Regions from separate parts of the Kitasatospora sp. NBC_01287 genome, predicted to be linked through region 3. Evidence: riboswitches for the same ligand, from Rfam matches in the RefSeq annotation. Region 3 holds a riboswitch; each other region holds the start of a gene.
What was found. Region 3 has a riboswitch for cyclic di-AMP ahead of OG455_RS35015 (transglycosylase family protein). Riboswitches for the same ligand answer to the same signal wherever they lie in the genome.
Positions count from the first base shown of each region.

Region 1 (4,202 bases), 1.5 Mb from region 3:
CAGGCGCTTGGCGTCCTCCTCGGCGGCGTTGGACTTCTCGGAGGCCTGCTCGGCCTCCGCGTAGAGCTGGTCCACCTGCGCCTTGACGTCCTTCTTGTCCGGCTTGGCCGGCGCGCCCTGCGCGGTGGCCGTCATCGCCAGGGCGGTGGTGGCGGCGGCGGTGACCGCCAGCACCCGGGCGAATCGGCGCGCGGTGCCCGACGGGGGTGTGATCGCCATCGGCTGACGACTCCAATCGCCGTGAGAGCTCGGGGTGAGCCCTCGGAGGAGCTGAGGTCCGAGCGCAGACGTTAGCGAGTCAGGACGGATGAGTCCAAACCCCCACCGATACGAATATTTGATCCACAATCGGACACCAGAACGCCGAAAGCCCGGCCTCCGTGCTGGAGACCGGGCCTGGGTGACGCCCCGCCAGGGACGTCGGGTACGTCAGGAGCCGTCAGGGGCGGACGATCGCCTCGATCCCCATCACGGTGGCCGACTCGTACTTGACGTTCTCACCGGCACGCGGCGCGTGGATCATCACACCGCCACCCACGTACATGCCGACGTGGCCGTAGTTGTTGAAGATCAGCAGGTCGCCCGGCTGCGCGTTGGCGATGTTGGTGCCCTCGTTGGTGCCGCTCGCGGCCTGCTCCTCGGAGGTGCGCGGCAGCGAGACCCCGGCCTGCGCGTAGGCCCACTGCATCAGGCCCGAGCAGTCGAAGGTGCTGGGACCCTCGGTGCCGTACTTGTACGGCGAGCCGAGCTTGCTCTCGGCGGCGGCGATCGCGGCGGCGGCGGCCGAGCTGCCGGTGGTCGGCGCGGCAGGCGCGGCCGGTGCGGTGGCCGTGCCGGAGGAGCTGCCCAGGTCGGTGCGGGAGGAGTCGCGCGAGGCGGCGGCCTGGGCGTCGGACTGCGCCTTGGCGGCAGCGGCCGCCTTCGCCTGCGCGGCGGCCTGGTCGGCGGCGGCCTTGGCGGCGGCGTCGGCCTTCGCCTGCGCGGCGGCCATCTGCTGGCGCTGCTGCTCGGTGAGCGAGTTGAGCAGGCTCTGGGCCTGCGCCAGCTTGGCCTGGATGGTCGCCTTGGCCGTCTTCAGCTGCTGGGTGGTGGCGTCCAGGGCGGCGAGCTTGGTCTGCGCGTCGGACTTGGACTGGTCGAGCACCCGCTCATCGCCCTGCAACTCCTTCAGCGTCTCCGCCTGGGTGCTGTTGAGCTGGCTGATCGAACTGGCCTGGGTGAGGAAGCTGTCCGGATTGGACGAGAGCATCATCTGGACGGTCGGCGATATGCCGTTGTTGGCGTACTGGTCGGCGGCCACCGAGGCCAGCCCGGCCTGCAGGTTGGTCACCTGGTCCTGCTGCCGCGCCACCTGGTCCTGCAGGTCGCCGACCTGCTTCTGCAGCGTCTGCTGCTGGGCCTGGGCCCCGTCGTACTGCTCGGTGGCCTGCTCCGCCTGGTTGTTCAGATCGTCGACCTGGGACTTGACCTGGTCGAGCGAGGGCGCCGGGTCGGCGTGCGCCGCGCCCTGCGAGGAGAGCGCCATGGCGGTCGCGGCGGCGGCGGTCAGGATCGACGCGCGGGTACGACCGACGGGCTTGGGACGACGATGGGACGCCACGAATCCTTCTTCCCTCGAACCGCCTACCGGGTGAGCTGACGGGTTCGGGCTGGAAGAGATGCCCTACGACGCCTCACCGGCCCGTGGCCGACCTGGCGCCGATTCACCCCGAGGAACGTGGTTCCCCGGCTCCGGTCCGCAGCCTTCCCGAAGGAGATCCGTCGGGCAGTCAACTGCCCGTGCTGCTTTCCAGACTCGGCGGTGCCCGCGCCGTCACCCGGGTCGGGTGATCACCATCGCGTGGGTCTGATTGCCGACCCTAGTAACAAATCTGTGATCCGTTCAAATCCTTGTCGGAAAAACCCGGAAACTTTGACTCTCCGTGCTAGGGGGATCACCGGCAAGTGATCACACGGTGCACGAAGAAGTGTCCCCCGTCACACGCGAAGGGTGACGGGGGATCAGCAGTGCGCCCGGCACGGCGGGGCGACGGTGGGTCAGGGCCGGCGGATCGTGTTGATCTGACCGATCGAGACGGCGTCGGCGATCCGGACCACGTCACCGGTGTGCGGCGCGTGCACGGCCTTGCCGTTGCCGATGTACATGGCCACGTGGTGCCGGTCGCTGCCGTAGATGATCAGGTCGCCGGGCTGCGCGTTGGCGATGTTGGTGCCCACGTTGGCGCCCACCGTGGCCTGCTCCTGCGAGGTGCGCGGCAGCGAGACGCCGGCCTGCGCGTAGGCCCACTGCATCAGGCCCGAGCAGTCGAAGGTGGTGGTGCCGGTGGCGCCCCAGACGTAGGAGTCGCCGAGCCGGCTGAGCGCCTCCTGGACGGCCTGGCCCGCGTAGCCGGAGGCCGGCGGCAGGTCCAGGGTGCTGAGGTCGGTGCGGGCGCTGCTGCGCGAGGCGCGGTCCTGGGCGGCGAGCTGGGCCCGCTGCGAGGCGCTCAGCGAGTTGAGCAGCTTCTGCGCGGCGGCCAGCTTGGCCTGCACGTCCGCCTTGGCCTGGTTCAGCTCCTGGGTGGCCGAGTCCAACTGGGCCAGCGTGTCGGCCGCTTCCTTCTTCTCCTGGTCGAGGTTGCGCTCCTGGCTCTGCACGGACCTCAGCGCGTTCGCCTCGGTGCTGGAGGCCACCTGCATGCTGGACGCCTGGTCCAGGTAGGCGCTCGGGTTGGAGTTGAGCATCAGCTGGACGGACGGATCGATCCCGCCGTTCTGGTACTGGTCGGCCGCCACCCCGGCCAGGCCGGTCTGCAGCTGGGTCACCTGGTCCTGGGAGCGCGCCACCTGGTCCTGCAGCTGGGAGGCCTGCTGGCGCAGCTCGTCGCCGCGCTCCTTGGCGCCGTCGTACTTCTCGGCCGCCGCTTCCTGCTGGTTGTTCAGGTCGTCGATCTGCGCCTTGACCTGGTCGATCGTGGGCGCCGGATCAGCCCAGGCCCCACTCTGCGAGGAGAGTGCGACCGCGGTCGCCGCAGCGGCGGTGAGCACGGAGATCCGCGCGCGGCTCGACTGCTTGGGACGGCGGTGGGACGCCAAGGGACTGCTCCTTCTTCTACCGGTCTCACCCGAACGGATGAGTGGCCGGAAAAATAGGTTTGACGCCAGACCCTAGTGAACATCAGATCCCCGCGCCACTCCCCCGTGGTCACCAACCACCTGTCACCCGCAGGTGTTCACCTGGTCTTCACCAGCTGAGCGCTGGTCAACTGCGCGCCAGCCGGTTCAGCAGCAGCACCGAGGCGACCGGGCGCGCACCGGCCTTCCGCACGCCGTCGGCCACCTCCCGGTCGGCCGAGACCACCACCACCGGACGGCCCTGCGGCTCGGCCCGCACCAGCTGCCGGATCAGCTCGTCGGCGGTCTGCCCGGTCCGGCTGAACCGCACCCGCACCCCGCGCGGCGGTGCCATGATCACCGGCACGTCCAGGTCCTGGCCGTCGAAGACGCAGGTCACCTCGGCCTGGGTGCGCTGCGCCAGCATCGCGAGCCCGCCCAGCAGCCGCATCCGCTGCTGCTCCAGCGGCAGTGTCGGATAGCCGGTCTTGGTCACGTTGTAGCCGTCCACCACCAGGTGGACCTGCGGGATCGCCAACAGCTGGTCGAGCAGCGCCGGGTCGTCCTCGGCCAGCCCGCGCCGGGCCACGTCGTGCGGCGAGGCCGAGCCCGGGACCACCGCGTCCACCAGGTCGGCCGGGTGCAGTTGGGTGACCGGCAGCGCCAGCTCGCGCTGCAGGCCCTGGGCCGACTGCAGCACCGTGTCGAGCAGCAGCCGCAGCCGCATGTCCTCCACACTGCGCCCCTCGCGGGCCGAGCGGCGCCCGGCCTCCAGCGCGGTCTCCAGCTCGGCCACCCGGTGCTTGAGCCGCCGGGCCTCGCTCTCGGCGGCGCCGCGCTCGGTGGCGGCGGCCCCGGCGGCGGCGGTCAGCTCGGCCTGCAGCTTGCGGCTCTCGGCCTGGGCCCGGCGGGTGTCGCTCTCCAGCCCGCGCAACTTCTTGCGCAGCGCCTCCAACTCCTTGCGGGTGCCCTCGGCCTCCGCGCGCTGGCGCTCCAGGTCGGCACGGGCCGCCGCGCGGGTGGCGGTCAGCTCCTCCTGGAGCTTCTCCACCAGTCGGGCCGACTCGGCGGCCGCGTCCTCGGCACCGGCCCGCTCGGCCTGCTCACCG
Region 1 covers NZ_JAPEPB010000001.1:6,693,567-6,697,768, reverse strand. The annotation lists gene OG455_RS29285 (C40 family peptidase) at 1-219, opposite strand, end outside; gene OG455_RS29280 (NlpC/P60 family protein) at 440-1,600, opposite strand; cyclic di-AMP (ydaO/yuaA leader) riboswitch at 1,607-1,774, opposite strand; gene OG455_RS29275 (NlpC/P60 family protein) at 2,038-3,075, opposite strand; gene OG455_RS29270 (NYN domain-containing protein) at 3,242-4,202, opposite strand, start outside.
Region 1: it holds a riboswitch for cyclic di-AMP, as region 3 does, so the genes downstream of both, OG455_RS29280 (NlpC/P60 family protein) here and OG455_RS35015 (transglycosylase family protein) in region 3, are expected to answer to the same signal.

Region 2 (4,202 bases), 7.0 Mb from region 3:
GCGCCCTCGTGGCGCACGAAGCGGCTGTTCTCGTGCATCGCGCCGGCGTGCCCGCGCTCCCGGTAGTGGGCGGTGAACTCGACCGTGCCCTCCTGGTGGAACGGGCCGCCCTCGGTGCTTCCCAGGATCTCCAGCCGCTGCCAGCGCAGCTCAGGGGCGTAGTCGACCTCCGCCGGCCGGGTCAGCGGGTGCCAGCTGCGCAGCAGGTAGGCGGTGTCCTCCAGCGCGAAGGCGCTGAACCGTGAGCGCATCAGCTGCTCGGCGGTGACCGCCGGGGCCAGGCCGCGGTGCAGCCGGCCGCAGCAGTCGGCGTAGCTCGCGGGCAGGCCGCACGGGCAGGCGGTGGGCTCGGCGGGGCGCTGGGTCGGGCGGGGCCTGGTGGCGCGTCGTGACATGTGTCCATTGTGACCGGCGGGGGTCGGTAGGGGGCCGGTGGGGGACCGGCGGTCGCAGCCCGGTGCCGGGTGGCACCGGGCTGCCGGGGATCAGGGCAGCTGGAGCTGCTGCCCGGGGTGGATCAGGTCGGGGTTGCCGCCGACCACGCCGAGGTTCGCCTGGTAGAGCTGCTGCCAGGAGTCGAGGTGGTGCTGCTGGGCGATGTCCCAGAGGTTGTCGCCGCTCTGCACGGTGTAGCCGGCGGCGGGGGCGCTCGGGGTCGCGGTGGGGGCGCCGGCTGCGTCGATGGCGCCGGCCGGCGTGCCGGGCGCGGTGGGCTGCGCGGGCGCCTGCGGGGCGGCGGACACCGGGGTGCCGGGTGCCGGGGCGGTCGGCACGGTCGCGGGCGGCACGGTCGGGGTGGCGGCGGGAGTGCCCGGCACCGGGGCGGCCCAGGTGGGGCTCGCGGGGGCGGGAACGCTGGACGCCGGCGTGCTGGAACCGGGCGCGGGCGTCGCGGTCGCGCCCGGGGCGGTGGGCGGGGCGGCGGGCGGCGTGCTCGGCGCCGGTGCGCTCGGGGCGGTCGGCGCGGTGGTGGGCGCGCCCGGGCTCGGCGGCGTCACCGGTGCGGTCGGCGGGGTGGGCGCGGTCGGCGCGCTGCTGACGGGCGCGGGCGCGCCCACCGGTGCGGTCGGGAGCGGATCGGTGGGCGTGGTGGGCGTGGTCGGTGCGGGCGCGGTCGGCGTCGGAGCGGGTGTGCTCACCGGCGCGGTCGGGGTGGGCGCGGCCGTCGTCAGCCCCGCCGTGGTCGCGCAGGTGCCCCAGATGGCCGGGCCCTGGGCGGCGAGCAGCTGCTCGGCCACCGCGATCTGCTGCGCCTGGGTCGCGTGCGAGGCCTGCGCCGCGTACTGGTCGCCGCCGTAGGTGAGCCAGTTGTCCTGGCTGAGCTGCAGGCCGCCGTAGAAGCCGTTCCCGGTGTCGGTGCTCCAGTTGCCGCTGGTCATGCACTGGGCGACGGTGTCCCAGGTGGCGGGGGTGGCCGCGTGCGCGCCGGTCGCGGTCAGCAGCGGCAGGGCCAGCCCCGCGCCGGCCACGGTCGCGACGGTCACCGCGCGCTCGGCCTGGGTGGGGCGGCGGTGGCGGCCCGGACCGGAAAAGACTCCGGATATGCCCATCGAACATCCCTCTCCGCACGCCTGCGAGGTGAGCTGTCGGGTTCGGACCGGGAGGTTGGCCCGGCCGTTCGCGGACGGATCCGGCGGACGGCTTCACCCCGAGCCGTACGGGGACGGCATCGAAACCTGGGTCCCCCGCCCCTGCCCAGAGGTGTGGTCGTGGTCCCGGGAGCGCGGTGGGCAGGACTCGGCGTTCCGGCCCCGGGTGCCCGCGCGGCGGCGGGTTGCTGGGGAGACTAGACGGATCATCACCTCGATAACAACCCCGCATCGCACACGTCACACGCGAATCACGGTCGCCGACCGATGCTCCGTACTGAGACCGTTCACGCTGGGTTGCGATTGGTTGCCGTGGTGTTTGCGGGGCGGCGTCGGCGAAATGCTGTGTCACTGGCCTGCCATAGCTTGCGGCCATGGGTGTCTACCTGGTCAGCATCAGCGCGGAGGAGTGGTTCGGTGGGGATGAGGACGGGTGGGGTGAGACGTCGGCAGCCCTGAACGCGGAGCTGGCGAAGCGCGGGACAGCGCCGTACGAGCCGGTGCCTGAGGGGGCGGACTTCGTCCGCGGCTCTGGCCAGTCCTTCGAGGAGAAGCTGATCCCCTCGATGGACGGGTTCACGGCTCTGTGCGAGGCACATCTGGAGCGGGAGGAGATCGAGACCGTCTGCGGCTGGACGGTCATGGTCCCGATCTCCCTGGAGGAGGACATCTGGCTGCCGGTCAGCTCCAGCTACACGGACGAGACGATGGTCGCGGGTGCTCCCCAGGTGCTGGGGATTGCCGAGCGGCTGGCCGCAGTGGTCGAGCTGCCTGCCGAGGTCCCGGAGATGTGCGACAACCTCGACCTGACGATGTGGTTCATGGGCGGGGCGGCGAAGGAGCTCGCCGCCGCGCGGCCGGGGCCCTGGGCGGAGGATCTCGACAGCACCTTCTACGTCGCGCTCCACCTGCGTGCGGCTCAGCATTCGCTGCGGCGGGGCTGTCCCATCGCATTCAGCTGACACCGCGGCTGACACCGCGGCGTAGCTACGGACGGTCACCCCGGGAACGCCGATCGGTACTGCGTCAGGTCCGCCGCTCCCGGCGGCGGTGATCGCGCCCGGACTCGCGTCCGCCGCCGCTAGGTTGGGAGTTGCCGGCGCGGACGAGCCGGTGCCGACCAGCTGATCAGCCGATGAGGAGAGGCCCATGGCCGACGAAGCCAAGATCCGCGAACTGTTCGCCGCCCAGATCACGGGCGTGCTGGTGACCCTGAAGCGGGACGGGCGGCCGCAGCTGTCCAACATCCGCTACGCCTACGACCCGGCGAAGGAGCTGATCCGGGTCTCGATCACCGCCGACCGGGCGAAGGCGAAGAACCTGGCCCGGGACCCGCGCGCCAGCCTGTACGCGACCACGCCGGACTTCTGGACCTGGGCGGTCGCCGAGGGCACCGCCGAGCTCACCCCGGTGGCGGCGGCCGAGGACGACGCCACCGTCGAGGAGTTGATCGACCTGTACCGCACCTTGGAGGGCGAGCACCCCGACTGGGACGACTACCGCGCCGCGATGGTCCGCGAGCGCCGCCTGGTGGTCAAGCTGCACGTCGAGCACCTGTACGGCCAGACTCCCTGACGGCCGTTCCCCAGCGGCCCGAGGGACGCCCCCGGGGGTCCGACGGCCGTTCCCGGGCGTCCCGACGGCCGGGCGGGGCGCCGGAGTCCGGCCCGCTCGGCCGCCCGGGTTTGCCCGATCGGCGGACACGGCACCGCGCGCCGCAGCACGATGAAGGGGCGCGCCCCCGACCGGGGAGCGGCGGTCGCATCGGGAACGAGGTGGGGCTGTGCACGAGTTGGAGCCTGCCGTCGAAGGGGCGGAGGGTGAGCCGCACTGGTGGTGGGAGGTCGACGCCGCCCTGCTGGGCAAGGCGCCCGCCCTGGACGTGGCGATGCACTGGGCCCAGGGGCTGACCGGTTGGGCCGCCGGACACGATCCCCGGGTGGCGGGTGGCGGGTGGCGGGCGGCGACCTGGAGGCGGTGCGGACCCTGCTCGGCCTGGCCGTCTACCGCGCCGCCCAGAGCGAGGCGGTCACCGACCCGGGCCGGATCCCCACCCTGCTGCCCCTGCTCGCCCTCGCCCGCGGTGCGGCCAGGAGCACCGCCGAGGCCCGCCCGCTGGGCTACGGCAACCGGGGTCGGCTGCGGCTGGCGGACCGGGCCCGGCTGCGCGCCGTGCTGGACGACCCGGACCCGGCGGCCTTCGAGGGGCTGCGCAAGGAGACGGTGCTGGTCCTGGTGGCCAACACCGACCACGCGCGCACCGAGCTCTGCCGGCGGTCCAACAGCCCGAGCGTCTGGAAGGACCGCCCGCTGATCACCATCAACGCGCGCGAGCCGCACCTGCCGCGCCGCGGGCCGCTGCCCTGGGACTGGTACAGCACCGGCGGCGGGGCGCCGGAGGCCGAGCGTTAGCGGCGTACCGACCGACCTGGCACGAGCGCCCCGGCGGCGGCCGGTCCGGGGCCTTCCCGTACGCTCGGGGGCTCGCGGGCCGAACGGCTCTGGCCTGCGGCGGAACAGCACAAGGGGAGGCCGGAACGATGAGCGCCGACGACGTGTGGCGGGCGCCGGACCCGGACGGCGGGCCTGACCTGGCCGGCGGGCCGGAGCCGA
Region 2 covers NZ_JAPEPB010000001.1:1,189,010-1,193,211, reverse strand. The annotation lists gene OG455_RS04825 (YchJ family protein) at 1-395, opposite strand, end outside; gene OG455_RS04820 (transglycosylase family protein) at 486-1,550, opposite strand; cyclic di-AMP (ydaO/yuaA leader) riboswitch at 1,553-1,714, opposite strand; gene OG455_RS04815 (hypothetical protein) at 1,964-2,551, shown strand; gene OG455_RS04810 (PPOX class F420-dependent oxidoreductase) at 2,739-3,164, shown strand; gene OG455_RS04805 (hypothetical protein) at 3,543-4,001, shown strand; gene OG455_RS04800 (hypothetical protein) at 4,130-4,202, shown strand, end outside.
Region 2: it holds a riboswitch for cyclic di-AMP, as region 3 does, so the genes downstream of both, OG455_RS04820 (transglycosylase family protein) here and OG455_RS35015 (transglycosylase family protein) in region 3, are expected to answer to the same signal.

Region 3 (4,202 bases):
GGCCGTGGGCCAGCGCCGCTACGTGCCCGTGCTGCGCAAGATCGAGGGCTTCACGGCGGCGGTGCGCTCGGTGCTCGGGCTCGGGGCCGAGCAGGTCGAGGAGTTGGTGCACCACACCCTCTTCACCGTCGAGGGCGGTCACGCGGCCGCCGGTGTGCTGCTGGACCGAGGCTGCACCGCGATCATCTGCGGCAGCGACCTGATGGCGCTCGGCGCGATCCGCGCGGTGCGTCAGCGCGGCCTGAGCGTGCCCGGCGACGTCTCGGTGGTCGGCTTCGACGACTCGCCGCTGATGGCCTTCACCGACCCGCCGCTCACCACCATCCGCCAGCCCGTCGAGGCGATGGCCATCGCGGCGGTGGACGCGCTGCTGGAGGAGGTCGGCGGGGAGTCGGGCCAGCGCGCCGAGTTCATGTTCCAGCCCGAGCTGGTGGTGCGCGGCTCCACGGGGGCCCGCGCGCACCGCGGGGAGTAGCCGGCCGCACGGGCGCCGCCACCGGGCGGCGCGGCGCGGCACGGTGGCACCGCACAGCACTCGCGACGGCACAGCACTCACGACGGCACAGCACTCGCGACAGCACAGCACTCACGACGGCACAGCACTCACGACGGCACGGCGCCGCGGGTTCCGAGCGGACCCGCGGCGCCGTGCCGTGCTGCGTGCCGAGTGCTGCGTACGCGCGTGCCGGGCGGGCGGGTCAGCCGTCGGTGTCCGGCGTGCTGTCCACCACGGCCGCGGGTCCCCTTCGCGGTCGGTGCGGGCCGCGGCACGCACCGGCACGCCCGAGGGCCGTCTCCCCTGGGGGGAGACGGCCCTCTTGGCTGCCCTGCGGTTGCGATCGGCGGGGCCGATCGGCACATGTCCGTCCGTGTGCGTACTTCACTACGTCCACGGCATCGCGTACTTCACTACGCGTCGGTCACCACGCGTACTTCACTACGCGCGCGCCGGCTGGATCAGACCCGGCCGGCGAAGTCCGGGGCGTAGTTGGCGATGGTCTCGTACTTCACGCCCGCGCTCGGGTTGGCGGCCTCGACGAACTGGCCGTTGCCCACGTAGATGGCGACGTGGTAGACGCCCGAGTCCTGGCCGTTGTTCGACCAGAACAGCAGGTCGCCCGGCTGCAGGCTGTTCATCGACACCGGGGTGCTGGCGGCGGCCTGGTCGGCGGCGACGCGCGGGATGGAGATCCCGGCCTTGGCCATCGCCGCCTGGGTCAGGCCGGAGCAGTCCCAGCCGCCGTTGCCGGTGCCGCCGTAGATGTAGGCCTGGCCGACCTGGGACTCGGCGAAGCTGATCGCCGCGGCCATCGAGCCGCTCGCCGCCGGCGCGCTGGTGGCGCTGCTGGTGGCGGCGGTGGTCTGGGCGGGCACGGCCGGGGCCGGCGCCGGTGCCGGTGCCGGGGTGCTGGCGGGAGCGGAGGTGGTGGTGCCCTGCGAGCCGCCCAGGGACAGGTGCTGGCCCGGGTAGAGGACGTCGGGGCCGTGGGTCAGGACCGACTTGTTGAGGTCGTAGAGCTTCTGCCAGCCGCCGTCCACGTGGTGGGCGTTGGCGATGGTGGAGAGCCAGTCGCCGGCCTGCACGGTGTAGCTCTGGTCGCCCTGGGAGTGGTTCCAGTGGCCCCAGCTCCCGTGGCTCGAGGAGCCCTGGTCGGAGGAGCCCTGGGTCGAGCCGCTCTGCGCCGGGGTGCTCTGCGCCGGGGCGCTGGGGGCGGGGGTGCTCGGCGCCGGGGTGCTGGTGCTGCCGGTGGAGGAGGAGCCGGTGTTGACGACCGGGGCGGGGCCGCCCTGGGTCAGGCCGGCCTGCACGGAGCAGACGGGCCAGGCGCCGGGGCCCTGGTCGGCGAGCACCTTCTCGGCGACGGCGATCTGCTGGTCCTTGGTGGCCTGGTTGGCCTGCGCGGCGTACTGGGTGCCGCCGTAGGCGGCCCAGGTGGAGGCGCTGAACTGCAGGCCGCCGTAGTAGCCGTTGCCGGTGTTGATGCTCCAGTCGCCGGTGCTCTCGCACTGGGCGACCTTGTCCCAGGTGGAGACCGAGGCGGCGGAGGCGGTGGTGGCGGTGATGCACGGCAGGCTCAGGCCGAGGCCCAGCAGACCGGTGGCGGCGATCACCCGGCGGGTGGTGCGGGACGGACGGGTCGTGCCGGTGGTGGGCAGCATAAAGACGCGATCCTCTCCTACGCCTGCGAGGTGAGCTGTCGGATTCGGACTGGAGTTGCCCGGCCGCGCTGCTGCGCGGCTTCACCCCTAGCCCCGATCACCGGTCCGAAGACCGGCGCCTGGGCGGCTTACCTGGTTCCCCCGCTCCTGCCGTGGCTGCGTTTTCGCGCTGCCAGCGCGGTCGGTGGCAGGACTAGGCGTCCGGCGCGCTGGGTCCGTGTGACCACGAACGGGGAGCACGTTAGACAGAGATAAGTTGAAATCGCAAACAGCTGTGATGGCCATCACACCGGCTCCACGAGTGCTTCAAGATCGCCCCGGAGTGACAGCTGAGGGGGTGTCGGGGGAGTGAGGCTCCCGGCGTCGGCAACTGGCCCGCCGGGCACGGAAGGTGCTGGCCCCTCAGGCGCTCGGACGCTGATGGGCCGTCCGTTCCGCGGGGTCGGCGGCGGCCGGGTGAGCAGAGAAATTCACTGCCGGAGACGGGTCGGCGAGCGGGGTGGGAGTCCGGTGGGGCGCGGGGCGGTGTGACAGGTCGACATCAACTGAATGTCCGATTTGCCCCTTCTGTCACTCCGTCAGGACGACGCCGCGAACCGCTCCCTGCCGCCCCCTCGGCCGCGGCCGTGGACGCCCCCGCTTGTCATCGGTTCGTCATCTGCTCGCCACCTCGCCGGGGCCGGGCGGGGCCGGGCGGGGCCGCGGGGGTAGCCCGCCGGTGGCCCGCCGATCGTCTGTCGACCGTCTGCCGAGCGCCCGTCGGAGCGCCGTCCAAGCGGCTGTCGAGTGCCCGTCGGAGCGCTCGTCGAGGAGCCGGAAGCGCGGACCAGCCGCCCGGGGGCACGCCACTGGCCCTGTCCCCGGTGTTCACCGTGGACAGGGCCAGGAGCGGTCCTGCTGAGTGTGTGCCGCGTTCTCCTACCGCGTCACTCGCCCGCGTCGGCCTCCTCGGCGAGCGCCCGCTCGGCGGCGGCCAGCTCCGCGGCGGCACGCTCGGCCGCCTCCTCGGCGGTCGGGGCGGGCAGAGCGGCCAGGTACGACGAGGCGATCAGCTGACCGATCGTCGGGTAGGCGCCCAGTGCGGCGGCGCTCGGGCAGCCGGTCTCCTCGGCGGCGGCGACCAGCAGCTCTTCCTCGACCTCGGGGCCGATCACCAGCGGCGCCAGCGCCGGGCGCTGCGAACCGGTGGCCCGCAGGTGCTCGACGGCGGCGGCCACCGACCCGGGCACGTCCAGCGCGGCCGCCACCACCGGCACCGCCAGGCGGGCCGCGAGCAGCACGCCGGTGATCCCGGCGGCATCGGCGGCGGCCTGGCCGCCGACCGTGGTCAGCACCACGCCGTCCGCCGCGGTGGTGATGGCGAAGAGTCGGGCGCGGTCGGCGCGGGCCAGGCCGGCCTCGGAGAGTCGCACGTGCACCGCCTCCGCCAGCAGCGGGTGCGGGCCGAGCGCCTCGGTCGGCAGCGCGCCGGTTTCGGCGGCCAGGGAGTGCAGGTCCGTCAGGTAGTCGTGCGGGCCGGGCAGCAGCGGCACCAGCACCGGGGCCGGGCGGCCGGCCTCCAGGGCGCCGGCGATCAAGCCCTCGACCGTCGCGGTCGGCCAGAACCGCGGGTGTGCGTTCGTTTCGTTCGGTTCGGCGCCCTCGTCCGCGTTCGCGGTCGGCTCGCCCTGGTACGGGTCCTGCTCCGCCGCCGGGGCGGTGGGCAGCCAGCCGGCGGCGACCTCGATGCCGGGCTGCTCGCCGCGGATCACCGAGACCAGCTCGTTCACCAGCGCGACCGCGGCCGGGGTGGCCACGGCGGGCACGGCGAGCACGAGTGCCGGTGCGCCGACCGGCACCTCCGGCCTCTCGGGCCGACGGTGGCGCCCCCGCGCGCGGGAGCCTGGCGTGCGGACGGGCAGTGGTGCGCCCGGGATGGCTGCAGTGCTCATGCCGGAGATCGTAGGACATGCGCGTGATCGCCCCGCATCCGGCCGGGCCTCCTCGCGCGTCATAGAAGGGGAGGGGGCGGTGCCGTGCGGGCCGCCAACCCGGACAAGCCG
Region 3 covers NZ_JAPEPB010000001.1:8,193,123-8,197,324, forward strand. The annotation lists gene OG455_RS35010 (LacI family DNA-binding transcriptional regulator) at 1-475, shown strand, start outside; gene OG455_RS35015 (transglycosylase family protein) at 958-2,160, opposite strand; cyclic di-AMP (ydaO/yuaA leader) riboswitch at 2,168-2,331, opposite strand; gene OG455_RS35025 (hypothetical protein) at 3,087-4,091, opposite strand.

Region 4 (4,202 bases), 7.3 Mb from region 3:
AGTGCAGCACCGCGAGCAGCAGCACGGCCACCGGCTCGTCGAGGTCCACCAACTCGCGCAGCTCCGGACGCTCGAAGAGCTCGTCCAGGTCGCGGACATCCCCGGTCAGCACCGTGGTCGTGCGGTTGTCGGAGAGCAGCGCGCGGCCGTGCGTGAGCACGATCGGGTCGTTGTCCACGTAGACCACCCGGGCCAGCGGGTCGACGTCCTGCGCCACCTGGTGGACGTTGCCGGGCGAGGGCAGGCCCGCGCCGATGTCGATGAACTGCCGGATCCCGGCCCGCGCGACCAGCTGCACCGCCCGGCGCAGGAAGGCGCGGTTCTCCCGGGCGGCGGCCGGGATGTCCGCCGAGACGCTGATCGCGTGCTCGGCCGCCTCCCGGTCCGGCGGGAAGTTGTCCTTGCCACCGAGCCAGTAGTCGTAGATCCGGGCAGGGTGCGGGCGGCTTGTCTGAAGATCCGTCAGATCGCTGCCTTGATCGGACTGCTGCACCGTCTCCCCCTTGCGCCGGGCCCGCCTGCCGGGCGGCCGGGTGCAGCATAGCGGGCGTTCGAACAGCGGCGGGGGCAGGGGCGGGGCGACCATGGACGGGGGCGCGCGGCGCGGTCGGTGGCGGGCGCGCGGCGCGGTCGAACGAGTCGGATTTAATGCCGCGCAACGTCGGGTCGGCCCCGGTAAGGTCGAGCGGTCCAGCGCGTGCCGCTGCCCCCGTCCCAGCTGCGAATGCGAGTTCAGATGACCGACCCGGCCGCCGAGTTGCCCTTCAACGAGCAGCGAGCCGACGAGCTGTCACCCCCTGCCCTGACCGCACCCGAACTCCTGCCCGGGACCCGACGGGCACTGCTGCGCCGCGTCGCCGTCGGCCAGGCGCAGGGCCGAACCCCTTCCCTGGCCGCCGCGGTGGTTCGCGGCGGCCACCTGGTGTGGACCGGCGCCCGCAGCATGATCGAGGGTCACGCACCGGACGAGAACGTCCAGTACCGGATCGGCTCGATCACCAAGACCTTCGTCGCGGTCCTGGTCATGCGGCTGCGCGACGAAGGCCTGATCGACCTGGCCGACCCGTTGGAGCAGCACCTGCCCGACACCGCCGCAGGCGGCGCCACCATCCGCCAACTGCTCAGCCACACCAGCGGTCTGGCCGCCGAGACGCCCGGCCCCTGGTGGGAGCGCACCGCCGGCGAGCTGCGCCCCGAGCTGGGCCACCTGCTGGAGGACCAGCCGTTCCGGCACGCCACCGGCGAACGCTTCCACTACTCCAACACCGGCTACGCACTGCTCGGCGCACTGGTGGCCAAGGTCCGCGGCCTGCCCTGGGGCGAGGCGCTGCGCCAGGAGGTGCTGGAGCCGCTCGGCCTGACCCGCACCACGCTGCTGCCGCAGGCCCCGCACGCGGGCGGCTTCGCGGTGCACCCGTGGGCGGACGTGATGCTCCCCGAGCCGCTCACCGACACCGCCCTGATGGCACCGGCCGGCCAGCTCTGGTCCACCACCGCCGACCTCGCCCGCTGGGCCTCGTTCCTGGCCGGCACCGCCGCGGGCGGCGCCGAGAAGGTGCTCGCCCCCGCCACGCTCGCCGAGATGCGCCTGCCGGCCGGCGCGCCGGAGGGCGACTGGACCGCCTGCTACGGGCTCGGGCTGCAGCTGCTGCGCCGGGACGGCCGGCTGCTGATCGGCCACGGCGGTTCGATGCCCGGCTTCCTGGCCGGCCTCTGGCTGAGCCCGGAGGACGATGTGGCGGCCGTCACGCTCACCAACGTGACGGCCAGCGCGGCGGTCTGGGACGTGGCCATCGACCTGGTCGCCATCGTTGCCGAGCGCGAACCGCGCATCCCCGAGCCCTGGCGCCCGTTCACCGACGCCGATCCGGAGCTGCTCGCGCTGACCGGGCCCTGGTACTGGGGGCCCACCGCGCTGGCCCTGCACCTGCGGGCGGGCCAGGTCCTGGAACTCACCGCGCTCGGCAGCCAGGCGCGCAGCTCGGCCTTCCAGCCGGAGTCCGACGGCACCTGGATCGGCCTGGAGGGCTACTACGCCGGGGAGACGCTGCGCGTCGTGCGGGCCGACGACGGCTCGGTCAGCCACCTCGACCTGGGCAGCTTCGTGCTGACCCGCACCCCCTACGACCCGGCCGGGGCCGTGCCGGGCGGCGTCGACCCACTGGGCTGGCACGCGGGCTGACGGATTATCAAATCACGGGGAGATAACGGCCCCGCTTTGTGAAGGGAATCACGCGGGAATCGGAAAGCCTGTCGCGAAGCCGAACATGAGACACCTCACATCGGCTTGTGATAGGACCTTCGACCCGCTTACGGTGCATCTCGTTCGTCTTCACACGAACCCCGCTCTCCGGAACGCCGAATCCTGCCGCCGGACGGAGCGGGCACGTGCATCCAAAGCACCACGGCAGGGGCGGGGGACCCAAGGTAAGTCGTCCCACCCGGATTTCTCCGGGTGGGACTTGGGGTGAAGCCGCGCATTGCGCGGCCGGGCAACTCCAGCCCGAATCCGACAGCTCACCTCGCAGGCGTGGGAGAGGAAACGCTTTTTCATGCTGTCCGTCAACGGTCGCTCCAGCCTGCCCAGCCGCGCCACCATCAAGCGCGCCGTCGCCATCGCCGTCGTCGCCGGTGTCGGCGCCGGCCTGCCCGTGATCGCCGCCACCGGCGCCAGCGCGGCCCCGCTCCACCAGGGCGGCTACGGCCACCACCACGGTGCCGGCCACGCCTACACCGCTCCCCAGGCCGCCACCCACCAGCAGGCTCCGGTCCAGCGGACCTCCGCCCCGGCCCCGGCCGCGCCCGCCGCTGCCGCGCAGGCCACCCCGGCCCCCGCCGCCGCGCCGGCCGGCTACACCGTGGCGAGCGGCGACTGGCTCTCCAAGATCGCCACCACCCACAACGTCCAGGGCGGCTGGCAGAAGCTGTACGACCTGAACAAGTCCGTGCTGAACCAGGGTCCGGACGTGCTCTACCCCGGCCAGCACCTGGTGCTGGGCGACGCCCAGGCCGCCGCTGCCCCGCAGGCCGCCCCGGCCCCGGCCGCCGCCGCGCCCGCCAAGCAGCAGAGCGCCCCGGCCGCGCCGAGCACCAGCACCAGCACCCAGGCCGCCGCTCCGGCCGCGCCCGCCGCCGCCGTCACGGCCCCGACCGACAACAGCCCGGGCTCGCTGCAGGCGCTCGCCGCCTCCATCGTCCCGGCCGACCAGCTGGCGTCGTTCGACCAGATCATCACCCACGAGAGCGGCTGGAACGTCACCGCCACCAACCCGAGCTCCGGCGCCTACGGCCTGCCGCAGGCCCTGCCCGGCAACAAGATGGCATCGGCCGGTTCCGACTGGGCGACCAACCCCGCCACCCAGCTCAAGTGGGCGCTGCAGTACATGAACACCACGTACGGCAGCCCGAACCAGGCGTGGGCCTTCTGGCAGACCCACTCGGCGTACTGATCACTCCGGTGATCACCAGCCGCAGCTGAACCGCCCGGCCGGTCGACAGGTCCTCCACCTGCCGACCGGCCGGCGGCTTTTCGGCGGCCACTGCTCGGCGGCCACTGCTCGGTGTCGGCCGCTCGGCGTCGGCTCCCGGCGCCGGATCTGCGGGGGTCGGATCTGCGGGGGTGGACCCTCGGCATCGGATCTGCGGTATCCCGATCCGGGATGCCGGGAGGACCCCATCACAGCCGGTAACCTGTCGATGACAGAACCGGTAGATCCGACAGGCCGTCATGGGGTTACGCATGGACCGGCTTCCGCCGACGGGGCATCCCGTCCACCCGTCCGCCGCCCCGCAGCCGGAGTTCGGCGCCGAGCTGCGCCGTCTTCGGACCGAGCGCGGCCTCTCGCTCAGCGCGCTCTCCCGACTGCTGCACTACAGCAAGGGCTATCTCAGCAAGATCGAGAACGGCGGCAAGCCGGCCGGCCCCGATCTGGCCCGCCGCTGCGACGCGCTGCTGGACGCCCAGGGCGCACTGCTGCGCCTCGCCGACCCCGTGGCCGACGCCGAGGTCGCACCCACCGTGCCGGTGCCCCCCGTGCCGATGCACCCCGTGCCGGTGCCCCCCGCGCCGGTGCCCCCCGCGCCGATGGTCCTCGTGCCCGGGGCGCCCTCCGGGGCGGTGCCGGCCGAGCCCGACCTCCCCTGCCCGTACTTGGGCCTGGCCGCCTTCGGGCCACAGGACGCCCGCTGGTTCGCCGGTCGCG
Region 4 covers NZ_JAPEPB010000001.1:846,394-850,595, forward strand. The annotation lists gene OG455_RS03335 (SAM-dependent methyltransferase) at 1-493, opposite strand, end outside; gene OG455_RS03340 (serine hydrolase) at 803-2,182, shown strand; cyclic di-AMP (ydaO/yuaA leader) riboswitch at 2,347-2,544, shown strand; gene OG455_RS03345 (LysM peptidoglycan-binding domain-containing protein) at 2,553-3,449, shown strand; gene OG455_RS03350 (helix-turn-helix domain-containing protein) at 3,740-4,202, shown strand, end outside.
Region 4: it holds a riboswitch for cyclic di-AMP, as region 3 does, so the genes downstream of both, OG455_RS03345 (LysM peptidoglycan-binding domain-containing protein) here and OG455_RS35015 (transglycosylase family protein) in region 3, are expected to answer to the same signal.